2 regions of the Streptomyces tamarix genome follow, and region 1 is predicted to be linked to the other one. Evidence: riboswitches for the same ligand, from Rfam matches in the RefSeq annotation. Region 1 holds a riboswitch; the other holds the start of a gene.
What was found. A riboswitch is a leader RNA that binds a small molecule or an ion and turns the genes downstream of it on or off. The one in region 1 is predicted to bind glycine.

Region 1 (10,367 bases):
CGGCATCCGCAGCAGCGTCTCCGCCCAGGACCGGGTCCGTCTGCCGGCGGCGCCGAGCCTGATCGTACGTACAGCACAGCCGAGGACCTCCGGAGCCGGCGCGGGCGACGGACAGGGCACGGCCGACACTGGGAAGGGCACATCGTGATCGCCGTACTGGGCCTCGTCGTGGGAGTCGTGGTCGGACTGTTGATCCGGCCCGAGGTACCGGCGGTGGTCGAGCCCTACCTGCCGATCGCCGTCGTCGCCGCGCTCGATGCGGTCTTCGGCGGGTTGCGGGCCATGCTCGACGGGATCTTCGTCGACAAGGTCTTCGTGGTCTCCTTCCTGTCGAACGTCGTCGTGGCCGCGCTGATCGTGTTCCTCGGCGACAAGCTGGGCGTCGGCGCGCAGCTGTCCACGGGGGTCGTGGTCGTCCTCGGCATCCGGATCTTCTCCAACGCGGCCGCCATCCGGCGGCACGTGTTCCGGGCGTGAGGCCGATGAGCAACGAGGACCGCATCCCGCACGAGGACCGCACCCCGCACGAGCCGGGGCAGCCGGAGGCGGCGCGGCCGGAGTCCGCGGAGATGACCGGCCGGCAGCGGCTGGTCGCCGGGCTGTGGCCGCCGCGGGTCACCCGCGCGCAACTCGTCGTCGCCCTGCTGCTGTTCGGTCTGGGACTGGGCCTGGCCATCCAGGTCCGCTCCACCAGCGACGACGGCGCGCTGCGCGGCGCCCGCCAGGAGGACCTGGTCCGCATCCTGGACGAGCTGGACGACCGCAGTCAGCGGCTCGAGGACGAGAAGACCCGGCTCGACGCGCAGCGCCGGGAGCTGGAGAACAGCTCCGACCAGGCCGAAGAGGCCCGTCAGCAGACCCAGGAGAGGGAGCGTCAGCTGGGCGTCCTGGCCGGTACGGTGGCCGCCGAGGGACCCGGCATCACGTTCACCGTCGAGGACCCGCTCACGGCCGTCGAACCGGACAAGCTGCTCGACACGATCCAGGAGCTGCGCGCCGCCGGCGCCGAGGCCATCCAGGTCAACGGCGTGCGGGTCGTCGCGGACTCGTACTTCTCCGGGGAGGCCGGGGCCGTCGAGGTGGACGGGCGGAAGATCAGCGCGCCGTACCGGTTCCAGGTCATCGGCAAGCCGCAGGATCTGGAGCCCGCGCTCAACATTCCCGGCGGGATCGTGCAGTCGCTGGAGAAGGAGCAGGCCACGGCCACCGTGACCCGCTCGGAGAAGATCGTTGTTGACGCCTTGCGACGGGCGGAGCGGCCTGACTACGCTCGGTCGTCATCGCGGTGAAGCGGAGGCGCATGGGGGCCTCGTGGTGGGGTAATGCCCGAGGGGCCGGGCCGGACAGGGGAGGCGAAGCAGTGGGGGCGGCTCCCGTGACCGGGGAATCGTGGAGGCGTCGGAGGATCGGCCGCCCGGGCCGGGAGGTTGCGGGGGGTCGCCGTACCAAGAGCGTGGTGCGTGGTGGAAACTGTCCGGAGGATACGGACGTTGTGAAGGTGTCCGGGTCGGCAGGTGTGTTCAATCAGGGTTCGTCCTGCCCCACGGGCGGGTCTGTTTCGTTCAAGGGGAATCGCCCGTGAAGTTGTTTGCGAAGTTGTTCGGCAAGAGCGCACGCGAGGACGGCGGCAACGCCAGGCATCGCGCGTCGCGGCACGGTCGGAGCGAGGAGGAGCGGGACGCCGGGCGCCCCCTCTTCCGCGACGAGGTCGCTGGTCCGGGTGGTGACATTACGGGCGGACAGGGCGCGTCTTCTGTTGACCCTGCCGGTCCCGGCCGCATAGGTTCCGATCCGTACGCGACCAGCGTCCACGCGGCCGAGCCGCGGCAGGAGGATGGGTCCATGCCGGTGTGTACGCGGTGCGGACACCGCAATGCCGAGGCGAGTCGGTTCTGCTCCAACTGCGGGGCGCCGCTGCGGGGCGGGGTCCCGGTGGAGCGCGCGTCGGAGACGACGTCGACGATCTCCATCTCGGGGCTCGAGGCGTACGACGGCGAGGCCACCGGCCAGACGGCGCTGCCGTCGCTGACGCCCGAGGCGCAGGCCGCGGTGGACGCCCTGCCGCTGGGTTCGGCGCTGCTCGTGGTGCGGCGCGGGCCGAACTCCGGCAGCCGCTTCCTCCTCGACGGCGATCTGACGACCGCGGGCCGCCACCCCCAGAGCGACATCTTCCTGGACGACGTGACCGTGTCCCGTCGCCACGTGGAGTTCCGCAGGGCGGCCGACGGCAGCTTCACCGTCGCGGACGTCGGCAGCCTCAACGGCACCTACGTCAACCGTGAGCCGATCGACGCCGTCCGGCTCACCAACGGTGACGAGGTGCAGATCGGCAAGTACCGACTGGTCTTCTACACGAGCCAGCGGGGCGTCTGACCCTCCCCCGGACGCCGTCCGGGGGGACCCCAGGGAAGGTCCATGCGGCGAACACCGACGGGCGGTGCCGGTCACGGCACCGCCGACGCGGGTGACCGGCTGGTGAGTATCGGTACGGTCCTCAACCAGCTGCGGGAGGAGTTTCCCGAGGTCACCATCTCCAAGATCCGGTTCCTGGAGGCGGAGGGGCTCGTCGAGCCGCGGCGGACGGCGTCCGGGTACCGGAAGTTCAGCCCGCGCGACGTGGAGCGGCTGGCGCTGATCCTCCGCATGCAGCGGGACCACTACCTGCCGCTGAAGGTCATCCGGGAGCACCTGGACGCCTTGGCCCGCGGTGAGCAGGCCGTCCTGCCCACCCAGGGGCCGCGCGGCGAGTCGCCGGACGGCGGCAGCCCGTGGGAGCCGGACGCGGACCGGGGCGCGGCCGCGCGGGTCGGCCGCGCCGAGCTCCTCGCCGCCGCGGGGGCGAGCGAGGAGCAGCTCGCCGAGTGGGAGTCGTACGGACTGGTCGCCCCGGCGGTGGACGGCGGTTACGACGCCGAGGCGGTGACGGTCGCCAAGCTCGTCGCCGAGCTGGGCCGGTACGGGCTGGAGCCCCGCCACCTGCGGGCGGTGAAGGCCGCCGCCGAGCGCGAGGCGGGGCTGGTGGAGCAGGTCGTCGCGCCGCTGCGGCGGCACCGCAACCCGCAGACCCGGGCGCACGCCGAGGCCACCGCGAAAGAGCTGGCCGCGCTGTCCGTCCGGCTGCACGCGGCCCTCGTCAGGTCGGCCCTCGGAGTCCGGTTCCCCTGACCTTGGCGGATCCCGACTATCCAAACCGGTGCGGCACGTCCTAGGGTTGCTGTGTGAACGAGCTCGATGTTGTCGGTGTCCGGGTGGAAATGCCGTCCAACCAGCCGATCGTGCTCCTGCGTGAAGTGGGAGGCGACCGCTACCTCCCGATCTGGATCGGCCCGGGAGAGGCGACGGCGATCGCCTTCGCCCAGCAGGGCATGACCCCTGCCAGGCCGCTCACCCACGACCTCTTCAAGGACGTGCTCGAGGCCGTGGGCCAGGAGCTGACGGAGGTCCGCATCACGGACCTCCGCGAAGGGGTCTTCTACGCGGAGCTGGTCTTCGCCAGCGGTGTCGAAGTGAGTGCCCGGCCCTCCGACGCCATAGCGCTGGCCTTGCGTACCGGAACGCCGATCTTCGGCAGCGACGGCGTCCTCGACGACGCCGGGATCGCGATCCCGGACGAGCAGGAGGACGAGGTGGAGAAGTTCCGCGAGTTCCTCGACCAGATCTCTCCCGAGGACTTCGGCACCGGCAACCAGTGACCGCGACCGCGCCGCGTACCGGAGCGCGGTGCGCCCGGGCGCGCGGAGGTGGTGTCCTCCCGGCGTTCGGGGGGCGCTCGCCGCGTTTTCGGCGCATTCGAGTAGCGGTTCCCGGAATCGGGACACGTCAAACCACTCTCAGGGTGATTATCACTCGGCGTGGCGAGTGTGGCGATCGTTGACGCACCCCTGGGGACTGCCTACCGTCGATGTGGCAGGTCAAGGACGGAGGGTCGGCGTGATGAGCAGCGGCGACGGTACGGCAGGGGGTCTCCCCGGACGGAGTCCGGTGGGGAGCGGGCCGTATCCGTTTCACGGGGATGCGGCCGAGCCGACGACCGACGTCATCGGGTACCGGGGCCCCACCGCGTGTGCGGCCGCCGGCATCACGTACCGGCAGCTCGACTACTGGGCCCGTACGGGGCTGGTCGAGCCGAGCGTCCGGCCCGCGTACGGGTCGGGCACGCAGCGCCTCTACAGCTTCCGCGACGTCGTCGTCCTGAAGATCGTCAAGCGGTTCCTGGACACCGGTGTCGCCCTGCAGAACATCCGGGCCGCCGTGCGGCACCTGCGCGGCAAGGGACTGCGCGACCTGGAGCGCATGACGCTGATGAGCGACGGCGCGACGGTGTACGAGTGCTCGTCGCCGGACGAGGTCGTGGACCTGCTCCAGGGTGGGCAGGGGATCTTCGGGATCGCGGTCGGCGTGGTGTGGCGGGACGTCGAGGCGGCGCTGTCGCAGTTGCACGGCGAGCGGGTCGACACCGGTGAGACCCTCCTCGGGCAGAACCCGGCCGACGAGCTGGCCCGCCGCAGGCGCGACAAGGCCGTCTGAGCGGCGCGCCCGCCGCCGTACGCGTGTGCGGGCGATTGTCAGTGGGGTGGGGCAGCATCGGTGGTGTGAGAGCCGCGCCGACGATCCTGCACCTGGACATGGACGCGTTCTACGCCGCCGTCGAGCAGGCGGCGAAGCCCAGTCTGCGGGGGAAGCCCGTGATCGTGGGTGGTCTGGGGCCGCGCGGGGTCGTCGCGACGGCGTCGTACGAGGCGCGGCGGTTCGGGGTGCGGTCGGCGATGCCCATGGCGCAGGCCCGGCGGCTGGCGCCGAACGCCGCCTACCTGGTGCCGCGTTTCTCCGTCTACCGGTCGGTGAGCGGACAGGTCATGGAGTTGCTGGGGCGGCTGTCGCCGCTGGTGGAGCCGCTCAGCCTGGACGAGGCGTTCGTCGACCTGGAGGCCGGGGGAGCCGCGTGCGAGGGGGCGGCGGCGCGGGCGGTCGGGGAGCGACTGCGCCGGGACATCCGCGCCGTGACGGGGCTGACCGGTTCGGTGGGGCTGGCGGGCTCCAAGATGCTGGCGAAGATCGCCTCGGAGGAGGCCAAGCCGGACGGCCTCGTGCTCATCGAGCCGGGGACGGAGCGGGCGCTGCTGGCGCCGATGGGCGTGCGGACGCTGCCCGGTGTCGGGCCGGCGACCGAGGAGCACCTGCGGCGGGCCGGGATGACGACGGTCGCCGACCTGGCGGAGGCCGGTGAGGACGAGCTCGTACGGCTCCTGGGCAGGGCGCACGGGACGTCGCTGTACGCGATGGCGCTCGGCCGCGACGACCGGCCCGTGGTGGCGGAGCGGGACGCCAAGTCGATCTCCGTGGAGGACACCTTCGACGTGGACCTGCACGACCGGGTGCGGGTGCGGTGGGAGGTGGAGCGGCTCGCCGAGCGGTGCGTGCGCCGGCTGCGGGCCGCCGGCCGCTCGGGGCGCACGGTGGTGCTGAAGGTGCGGCGGTACGACTTCTCGACGCTGACCCGCTCCGAGACGCTGCGCGGCCCGACCGACGACCCCGTGGTGGTGCGGGAGGCCGCCGCCCGGCTGCTCGACGCCGTCGACACGACGGGAGGGGTGCGGCTGCTCGGCGTCGGGGTCAGCGGGCTGGCCGACTTCACGCAGGAGGACCTGTTCGCCCAGGCGGCGGTCGACGGGCCCCCGGCCGTGCCCGGCGCCTCCGACGGGGTGCCGCCGCTGTCCGCGGGGGAGGCCGCGGCCGGGCCGGAGGAGCCGCCGCCGGACGCCGGGCCGGGTGGGGGTGCCGTCGACGGCGGGGAGCCGGTGCCGGGGGAGCGGCGGTGGCTCGCCGGGGCGGATGTGCGGCACACCGCGTACGGGCCCGGGTGGGTGCAGGGCAGCGGGCTCGGCCGGGTCACCGTGCGGTTCGAGGAGCCGGGGTCGGCGCCCGGCAGGGTGCGGACGTTCCGGACGGACGACCCGGAGCTGGAGCCGGGCGATCCGCTGCCGCTGGTGTCGGGCGGCGGTCAGCCGCCCCCGTCCGCCGGCGTGCCGGAGTGCCTGCCCGGGGACGGCGCGGCCGGCAGGGCCAGGCCGTAGTGCCGGTACAGCTGCAGCTCCTGCTCCGGCGAGAGGTGCCGGCCCACCCCGAAGCCCGGGGCGTCCTTGATGAGGGCCTTCTCGTACGGGACGTGCAGGCCGTCGTCGGCCAGCTCGCTCGGCTCCAGCGGGACGAACGCGTCGCGCCCGAAGAGGCCCCTCCGTACGGCCGCCCATTCGGGGACGCCCGTCGCGTCGTCCAGGTACACCTCGTCCACCGTGCCGACCTTGCGGCCGTCGCGGTCGAACACCTTGCGCCCCATCAGGCCGCGCGGGTCGATGTCGGTTTGCACAGTTCCTCCAGCCGGTCGCAACGGGTCCGTCACCCCTACGAAAGGGCACAACGGTGACCTCGGCCACTCGAGGGATCGGCCTGGAACCTCGCTGGTAGGCTGGTCATGGCTGCTGACCCCGTGCGGGAGAGTCCTCCGGAGAAACCGTCCGGAGGCGCCGAAGGAGCAAATCCTCCCCGGAATCTCTCAGGCCCCTGTACCGCACGGACGAGGTCACTCTGGAAAGCAGGGCGGGCGTCGGACGGCACCCGCCCTCACCGACGGTGAAAGCCGTGCCACCCCTCGCCGGGGTGCGCGGCGAAGCTCTCAGGTTGAGATGACAGAGGGGGAGGCCGTCCGGGCACCCGCGCCGAGGTGCCCCTCGCAGGTCGCTATGACCAGGAGGCCCCCGTACATGACCGCCAACCGCATTCCGCTCTCCCAGCTTGAGCGGGGCACCCCCTTCGAGCAGCGCCACATCGGCCCCGACTCCGGGGCGCGCGCCAAGATGCTCGCGCAGGTCGGCTACGGCTCGCTCGACGAGCTCACGGCGGCCGCGGTGCCGGACGCGATCAAGAGCGCCGAGGCGCTCGGTCTGCCCGAGGCCCGCACCGAGGCCGAGGTCCTCGCCGAACTGCGTTCCCTGGCGGACCGCAACCAGGTCCTGGCCCCGATGATCGGCCTCGGCTACTACGGCACGTTCACGCCGCCGGTCATCCTCCGCAACGTCATGGAGAACCCGGCCTGGTACACGGCGTACACGCCGTACCAGCCGGAGATCTCGCAGGGCCGCCTGGAGGCGTTGCTCAACTTCCAGACCATGGTCGCCGACCTGACCGGTCTGCCCACCTCCGGCGCGTCCCTCCTCGACGAGGGCACCGCCGCCGCGGAGGCCATGTCCCTGGCCCGGCGCGTCGGCAAGGTCAAGAACGGCGTCTTCCTGGTCGACGCCGACGCCCTGCCGCAGACGATCGCCGTCATCGAGACCCGCGCCGAGCCGACCGGCGTCGAGGTCGTCGTCGCCGACCTGAGCGACGGCATCCCCGCCGAGGCGGCCGAGCGCGGCGTCTTCGGCGTCCTGATCCAGTACCCGGGAGCCTCCGGTGCCGTCCGCGACATCAAGCCACTGATCGACGCCGCCCACGAGCTGGGCGCCGTCGTCACCGTCGCCGCCGACCTGCTGGCGCTGACCCTGCTGGCCTCGCCCGGTGAGCTGGGCGCGGACATCGCCGTCGGCACCACCCAGCGGTTCGGCGTCCCGATGGGCTTCGGCGGACCGCACGCCGGCTACATGGCCGTCCGCGACACGTTCGCCCGCAGCCTGCCCGGCCGCCTCGTCGGCGTCTCCGTCGACGCCGACGGGAACAGGGCGTACCGCCTCGCGCTCCAGACCCGCGAGCAGCACATCCGCCGCGAGAAGGCCACCAGCAACATCTGCACCGCCCAGGTGCTCCTCGCCGTCATGGCCGGCATGTACGCGGTCTACCACGGCCCCGACGGCCTGAAGGAGATCGCCCGGCGCACCCACCGGTACGCGGCGATCCTCGCGGCCGGCCTGCGCGCCGGCGGCGTCGAGGTGGTCCACGGCGGCTTCTTCGACACCGTCACCGCGCGCGTGCCCGGCAAGGCCGCCGAGGTCGTCGCCGCGGCCCGCGAGGGCGGCGTCAACATCCGCCTCGTCGACGCCGACCACGTCTCGGTCGCCTGCGACGAGACCACCGGCCGCGATCGGATCTCCACCGTGTGGGCCGCCTTCGGCGTGAGCGGCGACATCGAGGCCCTGGACGCCGAGACCGCCGACGCGCTGCCCGAGGCGCTGCTGCGCACCGACGCGTACCTCACCCACCCGGTCTTCCACGCGCACCGCTCCGAGACCGCGATGCTGCGCTACCTGCGCAGGCTCGCCGACCGCGACTACGCGCTGGACCGCGGCATGATCCCGCTCGGCTCCTGCACGATGAAGCTGAACGCGACCACCGAGATGGAGCCGGTCACCTGGCCCGAGTTCGGCCAGATGCACCCCTTCGCCCCGGCGGAGCAGGCCGAGGGCTACCTCAGCCTCATCCACGAGCTGGAGGACCGCCTCGCCGAGGTCACCGGCTACGACAAGGTGTCGATCCAGCCCAACGCCGGTTCGCAGGGCGAGCTCGCGGGCCTCCTCGCCGTCCGCGCCTACCACCGCGCCAACGGCGACGCGCAGCGCACGGTCTGCCTCATCCCGTCCTCCGCGCACGGCACCAACGCCGCGTCCGCCGTCATGGCCGGCATGAGGGTCGTCGTCGTCAAGACCGCCGACGACGGCGAGATCGACGTCGCGGACCTGCGCGCCAAGATCGAGCAGTACCGCGACGAGCTCGCCGTGCTGATGATCACGTACCCGTCGACGCACGGCGTCTTCGAGGAGCACGTCGCCGACATCTGCGCCCAGGTCCACGAGGCCGGCGGCCAGGTGTACGTCGACGGTGCCAACCTCAACGCGCTCGTCGGCCTGGCGAAGCCCGGCGAGTTCGGCGGCGACGTGTCGCACCTGAACCTGCACAAGACGTTCTGCATCCCGCACGGCGGCGGCGGCCCCGGTGTCGGCCCGGTCGCGGTCCGCTCCCACCTCGCCCCGTACCTGCCCAACCACCCGCTCCAGCCGGCCGCCGGCCCGGAGACCGGCGTCGGCCCGATCTCGGCGGCGCCGTGGGGCTCGGCCGGCATCCTGCCGATCTCCTGGGCGTACGTACGGCTCATGGGCGGCGAGGGCCTCAAGCGCGCCACGCAGGTCGCCGTCCTCGCGGCGAACTACATCGCCAAGCGCCTGGAGCCGCACTTCCCGGTCCTGTACACCGGCCCGGGCGGCCTGGTCGCGCACGAGTGCATCATCGACCTGCGGCCGCTGTCGAAGGAGACCGGCGTCAGCGTCGACGACATCGCCAAGCGCCTGATCGACTACGGATTCCACGCGCCGACCATGTCCTTCCCGGTCGCCGGCACGCTGATGATCGAGCCGACCGAGAGCGAGGACCTGGCGGAGCTCGACCGGTTCTGCGACACGATGATCGCGATCCGCGGCGAGATCGAGAAGGTCGCGTCGGGTGTCTGGCCGGCCGACGACAACCCGCTGCGCAACGCCCCGCACACGGCGGCCGCGCTCGGCGGCGAGTGGGACCACGCCTACAGCCGCGAGGAGGCCGTCTTCCCGGCCGGCGTCTCGGCCGCGGACAAGTACTGGCCGCCGGTGCGCCGGATCGACGGCGCCTTCGGCGACCGCAACCTGGTCTGCTCCTGCCCGCCGCTCGACGAGTACGACGCCTGAGGCGGGCGGCGGACGCGGTAGGCGTCGGGGCCGGTGCGGAGGCGATCGCCTCCGCACCGGCCCCACGCCGGCGTACCGTGCTCCGTACGGACGTACAGCCGTACGGACGCGGTCGTCCTGGCTAGGCGGCTCTCGCGATCCGCGCCGCGGTCAGGGGCCGGTGCGGTGCGATGATCTGCCCGTTGGGCAGCAGCTCACCCGTGTCCTCGAAGAGCAGGACGCCGTTGCACAGCAGGCTCCAGCCCTGCTCCGGGTGGTGCGCCACGATGCGGGCGGCCTCCCGGTCGGCGGAGTCTGCGGTCGGGCAGGGTGGCTGGTGCTGGCACATGGCTGGGTTCTTTCGCTGCGGTGTGGAGTCTGCTCTGCGGCTCGATGCGGTGTTCATGGCCGCCCCCCGTCTTCCGGTCGGTCCGTTTCCAGTGTTGCCCCACGGCTCCGTTTCCGCAGGGATTTCACGGCAGCGCTTCCTACTGGTGAAGGACGTATCACCCGTGCGGATGGTTCGGCGCAACCCCCCTGTCCCTTCGGGTGGTTCTGAGGGCCGCAGCGGACTAGTCCGGTCGGGTCAGGGGGCGTGCGCGACGGTGCTCCGCGCCCCCTCGGGCGCGGAGCACCGGGCCGTGCGGTGTGTGACGTCGCGTCAGGCCGACGAGCCGAGCAGCGGCGGCGGCGCGAGACGTACGGCGAGCCGCGGCAGCAGGTCCGCGACGCGGTGCGGGC
Region 2 (10,367 bases), on a different contig from region 1:
AAGCCCCCTGTCGGAGTTAACACCCCCGTCACACGGGGGAGTTCGGCGGGAGCCGCCGGACGGCAGCTCAGCCCTGCTGCGGGTAGCCGTAGGCGGCGGTCCCGCGCCGCGGCGGGGGGAGGTGGGCCTCGCGGTCGTAGAAGGGGCGGGCGTTGGCGCGCAGCCACATCGCGACCGGGTCGTACCCGTCGGACATGGCGACCGTCGACACGGGCAGCCCGTCCGGGACGGCCGCGACGGACTGCTGCATCATCGCGCGGACCGCGTCGACGGACGCCTGGCCCGTGTCGTAGAGGTCGAGGCCGATGGCGAGGTACGGCGTGCCGAGGGCCGGCTGCACCCAGGCGCGGCGCAGGGAGCGGACGGCGGGGGTGCGGTGGGCGTTCTGGGTGAGCAGGGCGTAGAACTGCGGCAGCTCGATGGCGGGCTCGGAGAGCCGGAGCGGGCCGGCGGGCATGCGGTCCAGGCCGGTGGCGATCCGGCGCAGGTCGGGCCAGGGGATGCCGACGCCGCCGCCGGGGGCGTGCGGGTTGAGCCAGATGCCCCACCGGTCGGGGTAGAGGGCGCGGGCCACGTCGCGGACGGCGACGACCTCGTGGGCGCGGTTCCAGCCGGAGGCGGCGAGCTCCTGGGCGGAGGTGACGCACGGGGCGTAGCCGAGGCCGTCGACCTCCATGTTCCCGTACTGGGCGTCGGGGGAGCCGGCCTGGCCGTGCCAGAGCAGCATCCACACCTGGCTCCCGGCGAGGGCGTGGAGCAGCGCCTCGTAGGCGTCGTAGCGCCCGGGGGAGACCTGCCGCAGCATGTGCTCGACCTCTCCCCGAGGTCCCGGCTGCGCTCCACCAGGGGACGCCCCACTGCCCGCCGCGGTGCCTGACGCGCTCACCTGATCCCGCCCCTCGTTCGCAGACTTCCGGTCCAGCTTAAGGGCGCGCCCGGTCAGGAGCCGTGTTCGCGGCGGTAGAAGGGGCGCACCTTCTCGAGCATCCAGTCGCCGACGGGGTCCCGGGCGACGTCGAGGAGGACCAGGTTGACCGGCCACGGCACGGGGACGGCGCCCAGGGCCCGGCCGAGGGCGTCCATGGGGGCGGCGCGGTCGGCGTCCTCCCAGGAGGAGAGCTGGACGCCGACGAAGAGGGTGGGCGGCTCGCCCTCGATGCTGGCCAGGGCGCGCCGGGCGGTGAGGACCACCCCGGTCGCCCCGAACTCGGCGCTCGCGGCGGAGAGGAAGTCGACGGGGTCGTCCTGCCAGTCCGGCTCGAACAGCCGGACGCGGGCGCCGGAGGCCGGCCCTTCGAGGGGGCCGCGACCGGTGCGGCACAGCTCGGCGACGGCGGGCGGCGGGAGGGGCGCGCCGACGGTGCCGCCGGGGTTGAGGGCGAGGCCGAGCTGCGGCGGCAGGCCGCGGGCGAACTCGACGGCGGGGGCGACGGCGTACGCCATGTGGCCGCCGGCGCAGGCGCGGAACTGGCTCTCGGAGGTGAACACCGGGACGTACGGCAGGCCGTCGAGCTCCAGCGTGGGCAGGTCGAGGCCGGGGGCGCCGGGGCCGGCGCCGTCCGGGGAGCCGCCCCTGGGCAGGGGCACCCAGACGAGGCTGCGGCCGAGGACCTCGACGATGCGGGCGCCGGAGGCGCCCTGGCCGAGGGAGGCGGACAGGACCTCCTCCAGTTCGTTGGAGGGCCATGCGGTGTCGACTGCGGCGGGTGCGGTGTCCACGGTGTCCCCTGCGTCCTTCCCCGGTTCTTCCGGTGCGTGCCGCAGCACCCTAGCGCGGGCGGGGGACGGGCCGGCGCCGGCGGATCAGAGGAAGCGGATGCGGGCCAGGGCCGTGGCCGCCGCGCGGTCGAGGAGGACGGCGGAGCCGCAGCCGCCGGGCAGGACGCCCCGCTCGGCGTCGCGGACGAGCCGGCCGACGGCTCTGCGGTGCCGGGCGAAGGCGTACGCGGAGACGCCCCTCCCCCGCTCCCGCTGGCCCTCGCGGGCGGTGTCGGGGTCGACGTCGAGGAGCAGCAGGTGCAGCGTGCCGCCCCGGCGGCGGGCCTCGCGGGCGAGCCAGCGGCGCACCCAGGACTGCGTGCCGCAGTCGTGGACGACGACGCCGTGGCCGGAGCGCAACCGGGCCCGCAGGCCGGCGTAGTGGGCGGCGCGGACGAGGGGCCGGTAGAGGGCGTACGGCAGGAGGCGCGGCACGCGGCCCTCCCAGCGCTCGCGGGTGTCCTGGGAGTCGACGGCGCGGCCGGGGGCGATCCGCCGGATGAGAGTGGACTTGCCGCTGCCGGGCAGACCGGAGACGACGACCACGTCGGCCTCGGCGAAGGCCAGCTCGCGCGGGACCCGCCCGCCGCGGGCGCGGAGGTCGCGCAGGACCGGGAGCGCGGCCGTGCGGGCGGGCAGCGCCGGCGGCGCCGGCACCCCCGCGGTCGTGGCGTACGCGCCGGACCGCTGCGACATCATGGCCCCTCCCGAGCTCGGCTCCCCCCAGCCTGCCCAAGAAGTGTAAAGAAACAGTAATGGGACACAAGCGATTTGCCGACAAGCCGAGGTTTTCCTCTCCGGGCCCCCGTGCAATGATGTGCGCGCCGACAACCGCATACAGGCCGCTCGAATCCGTGCGGGAGAGTCCCGGGCCGGCGACGGCCCGGGCGCCGAAGGAGCAAGTCCCTCCCTTGAATCTCTCAGGCCCCGCACCGCACGGATGAGGCAGATCTGAAAAGCGAGCCGCTCCCCGCACCGCCGGGGCGGGCTCCACCCAAGGTGCAAGCCGCGCCCCCGGAAGGGGTCACGGCGAACCTCTCAGGTTCCGATGACAGATGGGGAGGACCGTCCTCGCCACCCATGCCCCGGACCTGGGAGCCCTTCCATGAGCACTTCCCCCCGCCGCACGGCCCTCGACGCGCTGCATCGCGCGCTGGGCGCCACCATGACCGACTTCGCCGGCTGGGACATGCCGCTGCGGTACGGCAGCGAGCGCGACGAGCACACCGCCGTCCGCACCCGGGCCGGTCTGTTCGACCTCTCCCACATGGGTGAGATCACCGTCACCGGCGCGCAGGCGGCGGACCTCCTCGACTACGCCCTGGTCGGCGACATCGGCGGTGTCGGCGTGGGCCGCGCCCGCTACACGATGATCTGCCGGGAGGACGGCGGCATCCTCGACGACCTGATCGTGTACCGGCTCCAGGAGCACACGTACATGGTCGTCGCCAACGCCTCCAACGCCCAGGTGGTGCTGGACGCGCTGACCGGGCGCGCGGCCGGCTTCGACGCCGAGGTCCGCGACGACCGCGACGCGTACGCGCTGATCGCCGTCCAGGGCCCGGAGTCCCCCGGCGTCCTGAAGTCGCTCACCGACGCGGACCTGGACGGCCTGAAGTACTACGCGGGCCTGCCCGGCACGGTCGCCGGCGTCCCGGCGCTGATCGCCCGGACCGGCTACACCGGCGAGGACGGCTTCGAGCTGTTCGTGGCGCCCGAGCACGCCGAGGGGCTGTGGAAGGCGCTGACCGGGGCGGGCGAGGGCGTCGGGCTGATCCCGTGCGGCCTGTCCTGCCGGGACACGCTGCGCCTGGAGGCGGGCATGCCGCTGTACGGGCACGAGCTGACGACCGGGCTGACCCCCTTCGACGCGGGTCTGGGCCGGGTCGTGAAGTTCGAGAAGGCCGGCGACTTCGTGGGCCGCGCCGCGCTGGAGGAGGCCGCCGCGCGCGCCGCGACCGCGCCGCCGCGCAAGCTGGTCGGCCTGGTCGCCGAGGGGCGCCGCGTGCCGCGCGCCGGGATGGCCGTGGTCGCCGACGGCCGGGTGGTCGGCGAGGTCACCTCGGGCGCCCCGTCGCCGACCCTGGGCAAGCCGATCGCCATGGCGTACGTAAACGCGGAGCACGCCGCGCCGGGCACGCCCGGCGTGGGCGTCGACATCCGCGGCACCCACGAGCCGTACGAAGTCGTGGCGCTGCCGTTCTACAAGCGTCGGAAGTGACACGCTCGCGAGCGGTCCGCCCGCGGCGCCGGACGTGATCCCGCACACCCCTCCCCCGTTCACCACCACGCACGCCCGTACAGGAGAATTCAGACCATGAGCAACCCCCAGCAGCTGCGCTACAGCAAGGAGCACGAGTGGCTGTCGCCCGCCGAGGACGGCGTCGCGACGGTCGGCATCACGGAGCACGCGGCGAACGCCCTGGGCGACGTCGTGTACGTCCAGCTTCCGGAGGTCGGCGCCACCGTCACCGCGGGCGAGACCTGCGGCGAGCTGGAGTCCACCAAGTCCGTCAGCGACCTGTACTCGCCGGTCACCGGCGAGGTCGTCGAGGCGAACCAGGCGGTCGTGGACGACCCCTCCCTGGTGAACAGCGCGCCGTTCGAGGACGGCTGGCTGTTCAAGGTGCGCGTCGCCCAGGAGCCGGAGGACCTGCTCTCCGCCGACGAGTACACCGAGTTCGCCGGCTGACCAGCCCGACACCCACACCCGTAGGGACCGCGTGATGTCGCTTCTGAACACCCCCCTCCACGAGCTGGACCCGGACGTCGCCGCCGCCGTCGACGCCGAGCTCCGCCGCCAGCAGAACACCCTGGAGATGATCGCCTCGGAGAACTTCGCTCCGGTCGCGGTCATGGAGGCCCAGGGCTCCGTCCTCACCAACAAGTACGCCGAGGGCTACCCCGGCCGCCGGTACTACGGCGGCTGCGAGCACGTCGACGTGGTCGAGCAGATCGCCATCGACCGCATCAAGGCGCTGTTCGGTGCCGAGCACGCCAACGTGCAGCCGCACTCCGGCGCGCAGGCCAACGCCGCGGCGATGTTCGCCCTGCTGCAGCCGGGTGACACGATCATGGGTCTGAACCTCGCCCACGGCGGGCACCTGACCCACGGCATGAAGATCAACTTCTCCGGCAAGCTCTACAACGTCGTCGCGTACCACGTCGACGACGCGACGGGCCAGGTCGACATGGCCGAGGTCGAGCGCCTCGCCAAGGAGTCCAAGCCGAAGCTGATCGTCGCCGGCTGGTCCGCGTACCCGCGCCAGCTCGACTTCGCGGCGTTCCGCCGGATCGCCGACGAGGTCGGCGCCTACCTGATGGTCGACATGGCCCACTTCGCGGGCCTCGTCGCGGCCGGGCTCCACCCGAACCCGGTGCCGCACGCCCACGTGGTCACCACGACCACCCACAAGACGCTGGGCGGCCCGCGCGGCGGCGTCATCCTGTCGACCGCCGAGCTCGCCAAGAAGATCAACTCCGCGGTCTTCCCCGGTCAGCAGGGCGGCCCGCTGGAGCACGTCATCGCGGCGAAGGCGGTCTCCTTCAAGGTCGCGGCCAGCGAGGAGTTCAAGGAGCGCCAGCAGCGCACCCTGGAGGGCGCGAAGATCCTCGCGGAGCGCCTGGTCCGCGCCGACGTCGCCGAGGCGGGCGTCTCCGTCCTGTCCGGCGGCACGGACGTGCACCTCGTCCTGGTCGACCTGCGCAACAGCGAGCTCGACGGCCAGCAGGCCGAGGACCGCCTCCACGGGATCGGCATCACGGTCAACCGGAACGCCATCCCGAACGACCCGCGGCCCCCGATGGTCACCTCGGGCCTGCGCATCGGCACCCCGGCGCTGGCCACGCGGGGCTTCGGGACCGAGGACTTCACCGAGGTCGCCGACATCATCGCCGAGGCGCTGAAGCCGTCGTACGACGCGGAGGCGCTGAAGGCCCGGGTCACGGCCCTCGCGGCCAAGCACCCGCTTTACCCCGGCCTGTAGGCATACCCGGCGCCCTGTCGGCGTTAGGTACGTTACAGACCACATTGCGGGGCACCGCGCACACTGGAGACGAGTGGGTGCGGTGCCCCGTCCCATGTCCACCGCACCACCCCAGCCCCTCCCTGCACCACCCACCGGCAGACAGCGGCGTCTACCACCAAGGAGTCCTCCCGTGGCCATCTCGGTCTTCGACCTGTTCTCGATCGGCATCGGGCCGTCCAGCTCCCACACGGTCGGCCCCATGCGGGCGGCCCGGATGTTCGCGCGCCGCCTGAAGAACGAGGGGCTGCTCGCCTCCACGGCCTCGGTGCGGTGCGAGCTGTACGGCTCGCTGGGCGCGACCGGCCACGGCCACGGCACGCCCAAGGCCGTCCTGCTGGGCCTGGAGGGGGACTCGCCCCGCACGGTCGACGTGGAGACCGCCGACGACCGGGTCGAGCGGATCAAGGCGAGCGGGCGGATCGACCTGCTCGGCACCCACGGGATCGGCTTCGACTTCGACGAGGACCTGGTCCTGCACCGCCGCAAGGCGCTCCCCTACCACGCCAACGGCATGACCCTGTGGGCGTACGACGCCGAGGGCGCGACGCTGCTGGAGAAGACGTACTACTCGGTGGGCGGCGGGTTCGTCGTCGACGAGGACGCGGTCGGCGCGGACCGGATCAAGCTCGACGACACGGTCCTGAAGTACCCGTTCCGCACGGGCGACGAGCTGCTGCGCCTCACCCGCGAGACCGGCCTGTCGATCTCCGCGCTGATGCTGGAGAACGAGAAGGCGTGGCGCACGGAGGAGGAGATCCGCGCCGGGCTGCTGGAGATCTGGCGGGTCATGCGGGAGTGCGTCGACCGCGGCATGTCCCGCGAGGGCATCCTGCCGGGCGGCCTGAAGGTCCGCCGCCGCGCCGCGACCACGGCCCGCAAGCTGCGCTCCGAGGGCGACCCGCAGGCCCTCGCCATGGAGTGGATCACCCTGTACGCGATGGCGGTCAACGAGGAGAACGCCGCCGGCGGCCGGGTCGTCACCGCCCCGACGAACGGCGCGGCGGGCATCATCCCGGCGGTGCTGCACTACTACGTGAACTTCGTGCCGGGCGCCGACGAGGACGGCGTCGTGCGGTTCCTCCTCGCGGCGGGCGCGGTCGGCATGCTGTTCAAGGAGAACGCGTCGATCTCCGGCGCCGAGGTCGGCTGCCAGGGCGAGGTCGGTTCGGCCTGCTCGATGGCGGCGGGCGCGCTCGCCGAGGTCCTGGGCGGCTCCCCCGAGCAGGTGGAGAACGCCGCCGAGATCGGCATGGAGCACAACCTGGGCCTGACCTGCGACCCGGTCGGCGGGCTCGTGCAGATCCCGTGCATCGAGCGCAACGGCATGGCCGCCGTGAAGGCCGTGACGGCGGCGCGGATGGCGATGCGCGGCGACGGCAGCCACAAGGTCTCCCTCGACAAGGTCATCAAGACGATGAAGGAGACCGGCGCGGACATGTCGGTCAAGTACAAGGAGACCGCGCGCGGCGGGCTCGCGGTGAACATCATCGAGTGCTGAGCACCCGCACCGGCACGCGCCGGGGGCGCTGCGAGGGCGCACGGGGGATCGGGTTCCTTCGAGGACACGCCGAGGGGGCGTCACCGCCGCGGGTCGCGGGTGACGCCCCCTCGGGCGTGTGCGGGCGGCTCAGGCCCTGTTGAGGTGCGCCCAGAACTCGTCCCAGCTCAGCAGGCCGTCGGCGTTGCCGTCCTGGGCGTTGATGACCGCCTGGGCGACCGGCTCGGTGACGTGGAAGTCCCCCAGCTGCGCCATGACGCTCTTGTACTCCGCGGCCGTGATGAACCCGTCGCCGTTCACGTCGTAACGGTCGAAAGCCTTGCGCGCAGACTCGATGTCCGCCATCGCTCCACCCCTTCGTCTCTCTGTACTACGGCCGCAAGGGTATCGGCAGGGGTGATCGCCGGACGCGGTGGGCCATGGGTGACGATGGGGGCATGAGCGGCGAGGTGGCACGGATCCTGGAGGCTGCGGCGCACGGCGGGTTCCCGCCGCCGGACGGTTCGACGGTGATCGTCCCGCAGCCGAGCCGGCGCGACGCGGGGGTGCTGGCCTTCACGGCGCATTCGGTGGTCTTCCTCGACGAGGACCCGGAGTGGATCCGCGCCGAGCTGGCCGCCGCCGGCGACGACCCGCTGGCCGCGTCGATGAACCCGCTGTTCCTGGCGTCGCTGATCCGCCGCACGGGCCGGTCGATGGGCACGGTCGACCTGCTGACCGTGGCGCCGGCGCTCCCGGGCGGGCCGCCCGTGCCGCTGCGGGAGATCGAGGACCCGGAGCACCCGCGGGTGGTGCGGGCCCGGAAGTACCGCGACGACGTGCGGGTGTGGCGGACGGACGGCGGGCTCCTCGTCCTGGGGCGCTCCGTCGCGGGCCGGTGGGAGGCGGCCGTCGAACTGGACGAGGAGGCGCGGGGGCGGGGCCTGGGCGCGCACCTGGCCCTGGCGGCGCGCCACCTGGTGCCGGCCGGCCACGTGTGGGCGCAGCAGTCGCCGGGCAACGCCCGCAGCGTACGGACGTTCCAGGCGGCCGGCTACCGTCCGGTGTGCGCGGAGGCCCTGCTCGTCGCGGGCTGAGGCGCCCCGGGGGCCGGAACGGACCCGGAGGTCACCGGAACACGCCGGTGTGGCCCAGGGAGTAGCGGCCGGGCTGGGGGTAGACCGCCAGGCCGTGGGGGCCGCCGCCGACGGGGATGCGGGCGAGCTGCCTGCCGGTGGTCGTGTCGATGGCGTACACCTCGGAGTCGTACCGCCCGGACAGCCACAGGACCTTGCCGTCGGCCGAGACGCCGCCCATGTCCGGGGAGCCGCCGCCCGGGAGCCACCACTTCTTCGTCAGCCGGTTCCGGGCGAAGTCGAAGACGGAGACGGAGCCCTCGCCGCGGTTGGGGATGTACATCTCCTTGGAGTCGCGGGAGACGTACAGGCCGTGGCAGCCCTTGCCGGTGGGCAGGAGGCGGGGGGCGGTGAAGGCGTCGCCGTCGAGGGCCCACATGCCGTGGGCCGTCATGTCGGCGACGTAGAAGGTCTTCCCGTCCGGTGAGAGCTTCACGTCCTGCGGCATGGCCCCGTCGAAGGGGAGCTTTCGCCGGGCGACGACCTTCATCCTCTCGGTGTCGACCTTCAGCAGTTCGCCGGAGAACTCGCAGGAGACGATGAAGTAGCGGCCGTCGGCGGAGAAGTCGGCGTGGTTGACCCCGTAGCAGGGGACGGGTTCGGTGTGGCGGCGCTCCATCGTGTGCGGGTCGCGGAAGACGAGCTCCCGGTCGAGGGAGGCCATGACGACGGCGTACCTGCCGTTGGGCGTGAAGTAGAGGTTGTACGGGTCGTGGACCTCGACGTCCTTGCCGCGCTTCCCCGTGCGGGGGTCGATGGGGGTGAGGGTGTGGCCCTGGTTGTTGTTGACCCAGAGGGTCTTGAGGTCCCAGGAGGGGACGACGTGCTGGGGGTGCTTGCCGACCGGGATCGTGTCGACGACCCGGTACGTCTCGGGGTCGATGACGGAGACCGTGTCGGAGAGGGTGTTGGGGACGTACACGCGGGAGGGGAAGTCCCTGACCACCGGGGAGAGCCGGTTGGGGCGGTCGGCCGCGTAGACGTCGCGGGGGTCGAGCGGGGGCGGCATCCCGGGCAGGGCGGCCGGCCCGGCGGGGGCCGTGCTCACCGGTGCGGTCCGGCGCGGTGCGGCGGCCTCCGTCGCGGCGGGCCCGCCGGAGCAGCCGGCGAGGGCGGCCAGCAGGGCGGCCGCGGCGAGGCCGAGGGAGCGTCTGCGCGGGAGCACGGTCACGCGACCATTTAAGGGCGGTGTGCGGCAAAAGATGATGATTGACGCACCCCATGCCTTCCGCACGTCGGGCAGGGGAACGGAAGCGGAAGCCCCGAGGGCGGGAAGTACTCAATCGATTCAATATTTATTCATGGTTTTGCAGGTGAGTGGCCGATCTCACCTTGGAATCATCGAGCAATTGTCTGAATTGTATGCTCATATTCCCCTTTGGGGTTTTGGTGGCAAGGCCCCCCGTCTGCCATAGTCAAGGCACACGACCCCCTTGACCCGGGCCAGGTCGTCGACGGCGCCGCCGGACACACCCCTCCCCGTCCGCGGCGCCCCACCCAGAAGCCCCCCGCGGCGCCCCACGACGGCGCGCAGGGGGGCTTCTGTGCGTTCAGCGGTCGGTGACCCGCATCTCGAACCAGGTGTTCTTGCCGCGCGGCAGGAGGTCGACGCCCCAGCGGTCGGAGAGCTTGTCGACGACGGTCAGCCCGCGTCCGTTGACGTCCAGGCCCCGCACGGGCAGCAGGCAGGGCAGGCCGCGCGACGGGTCGCGCACCTCCACTCGGATCCGGCCACCCCGGCGGCGGTGCATGCGCAGCCCGAACGCGCGCGCGCCCGTGTGCCGCACGGCGTTGCCGACGAGTTCGGAGACGAGGAGGACGACGTCCTCGGCGATCTGCGGGCCCAGCGACCAGGTGCGCAGGACGGCGCACCGGGCGAGCCGGCGGGCGATCGCGGCGGACTCGGGGCGGGACGGCAGCCGCACCTCTTCCACGGTCGGATCGCCGTACAGTTCAAGGGCCTTGAGG

Region 2: it holds a riboswitch for glycine, as region 1 does, so the genes downstream of both, gcvT (glycine cleavage system aminomethyltransferase GcvT) here and gcvP (aminomethyl-transferring glycine dehydrogenase) in region 1, are expected to answer to the same signal.

What each region holds. Positions count from the first base shown of each region.
Region 1 is NZ_JAWCTQ010000014.1:132,094-142,460, reverse strand. It holds gene RND61_RS13955 (DUF881 domain-containing protein) at 1-148, shown strand, start outside; gene RND61_RS13950 (small basic family protein) at 145-477, shown strand; gene RND61_RS13945 (DUF881 domain-containing protein) at 483-1,289, shown strand; gene RND61_RS13940 (FHA domain-containing protein) at 1,471-2,373, shown strand; gene ftsR (transcriptional regulator FtsR) at 2,416-3,165, shown strand; gene RND61_RS13930 (bifunctional nuclease family protein) at 3,219-3,692, shown strand; gene RND61_RS13925 (MerR family transcriptional regulator) at 3,934-4,527, shown strand; gene RND61_RS13920 (DNA polymerase IV) at 4,593-6,074, shown strand; gene RND61_RS13915 (PRC-barrel domain-containing protein) at 6,002-6,337, opposite strand; glycine riboswitch at 6,481-6,579, shown strand; gene gcvP (aminomethyl-transferring glycine dehydrogenase) at 6,762-9,647, shown strand; gene RND61_RS13905 (DUF5999 family protein) at 9,769-9,975, opposite strand; gene RND61_RS13900 (hypothetical protein) at 10,288-10,367, opposite strand, start outside.
Region 2 is NZ_JAWCTQ010000001.1:72,196-82,562, forward strand. It holds gene RND61_RS00315 (enhanced serine sensitivity protein SseB C-terminal domain-containing protein) at 68-886, opposite strand; gene RND61_RS00320 (enhanced serine sensitivity protein SseB) at 940-1,719, opposite strand; gene RND61_RS00325 (AAA family ATPase) at 1,804-2,457, opposite strand; glycine riboswitch at 2,606-2,703, shown strand; gene gcvT (glycine cleavage system aminomethyltransferase GcvT) at 2,864-3,979, shown strand; gene gcvH (glycine cleavage system protein GcvH) at 4,076-4,450, shown strand; gene glyA (serine hydroxymethyltransferase) at 4,485-5,744, shown strand; gene RND61_RS00345 (L-serine ammonia-lyase) at 5,917-7,284, shown strand; gene RND61_RS00350 (EF-hand domain-containing protein) at 7,414-7,629, opposite strand; gene RND61_RS00355 (GNAT family N-acetyltransferase) at 7,722-8,360, shown strand; gene RND61_RS00360 (YncE family protein) at 8,392-9,570, opposite strand; gene RND61_RS00365 (ATP-binding protein) at 9,950-10,367, opposite strand, start outside.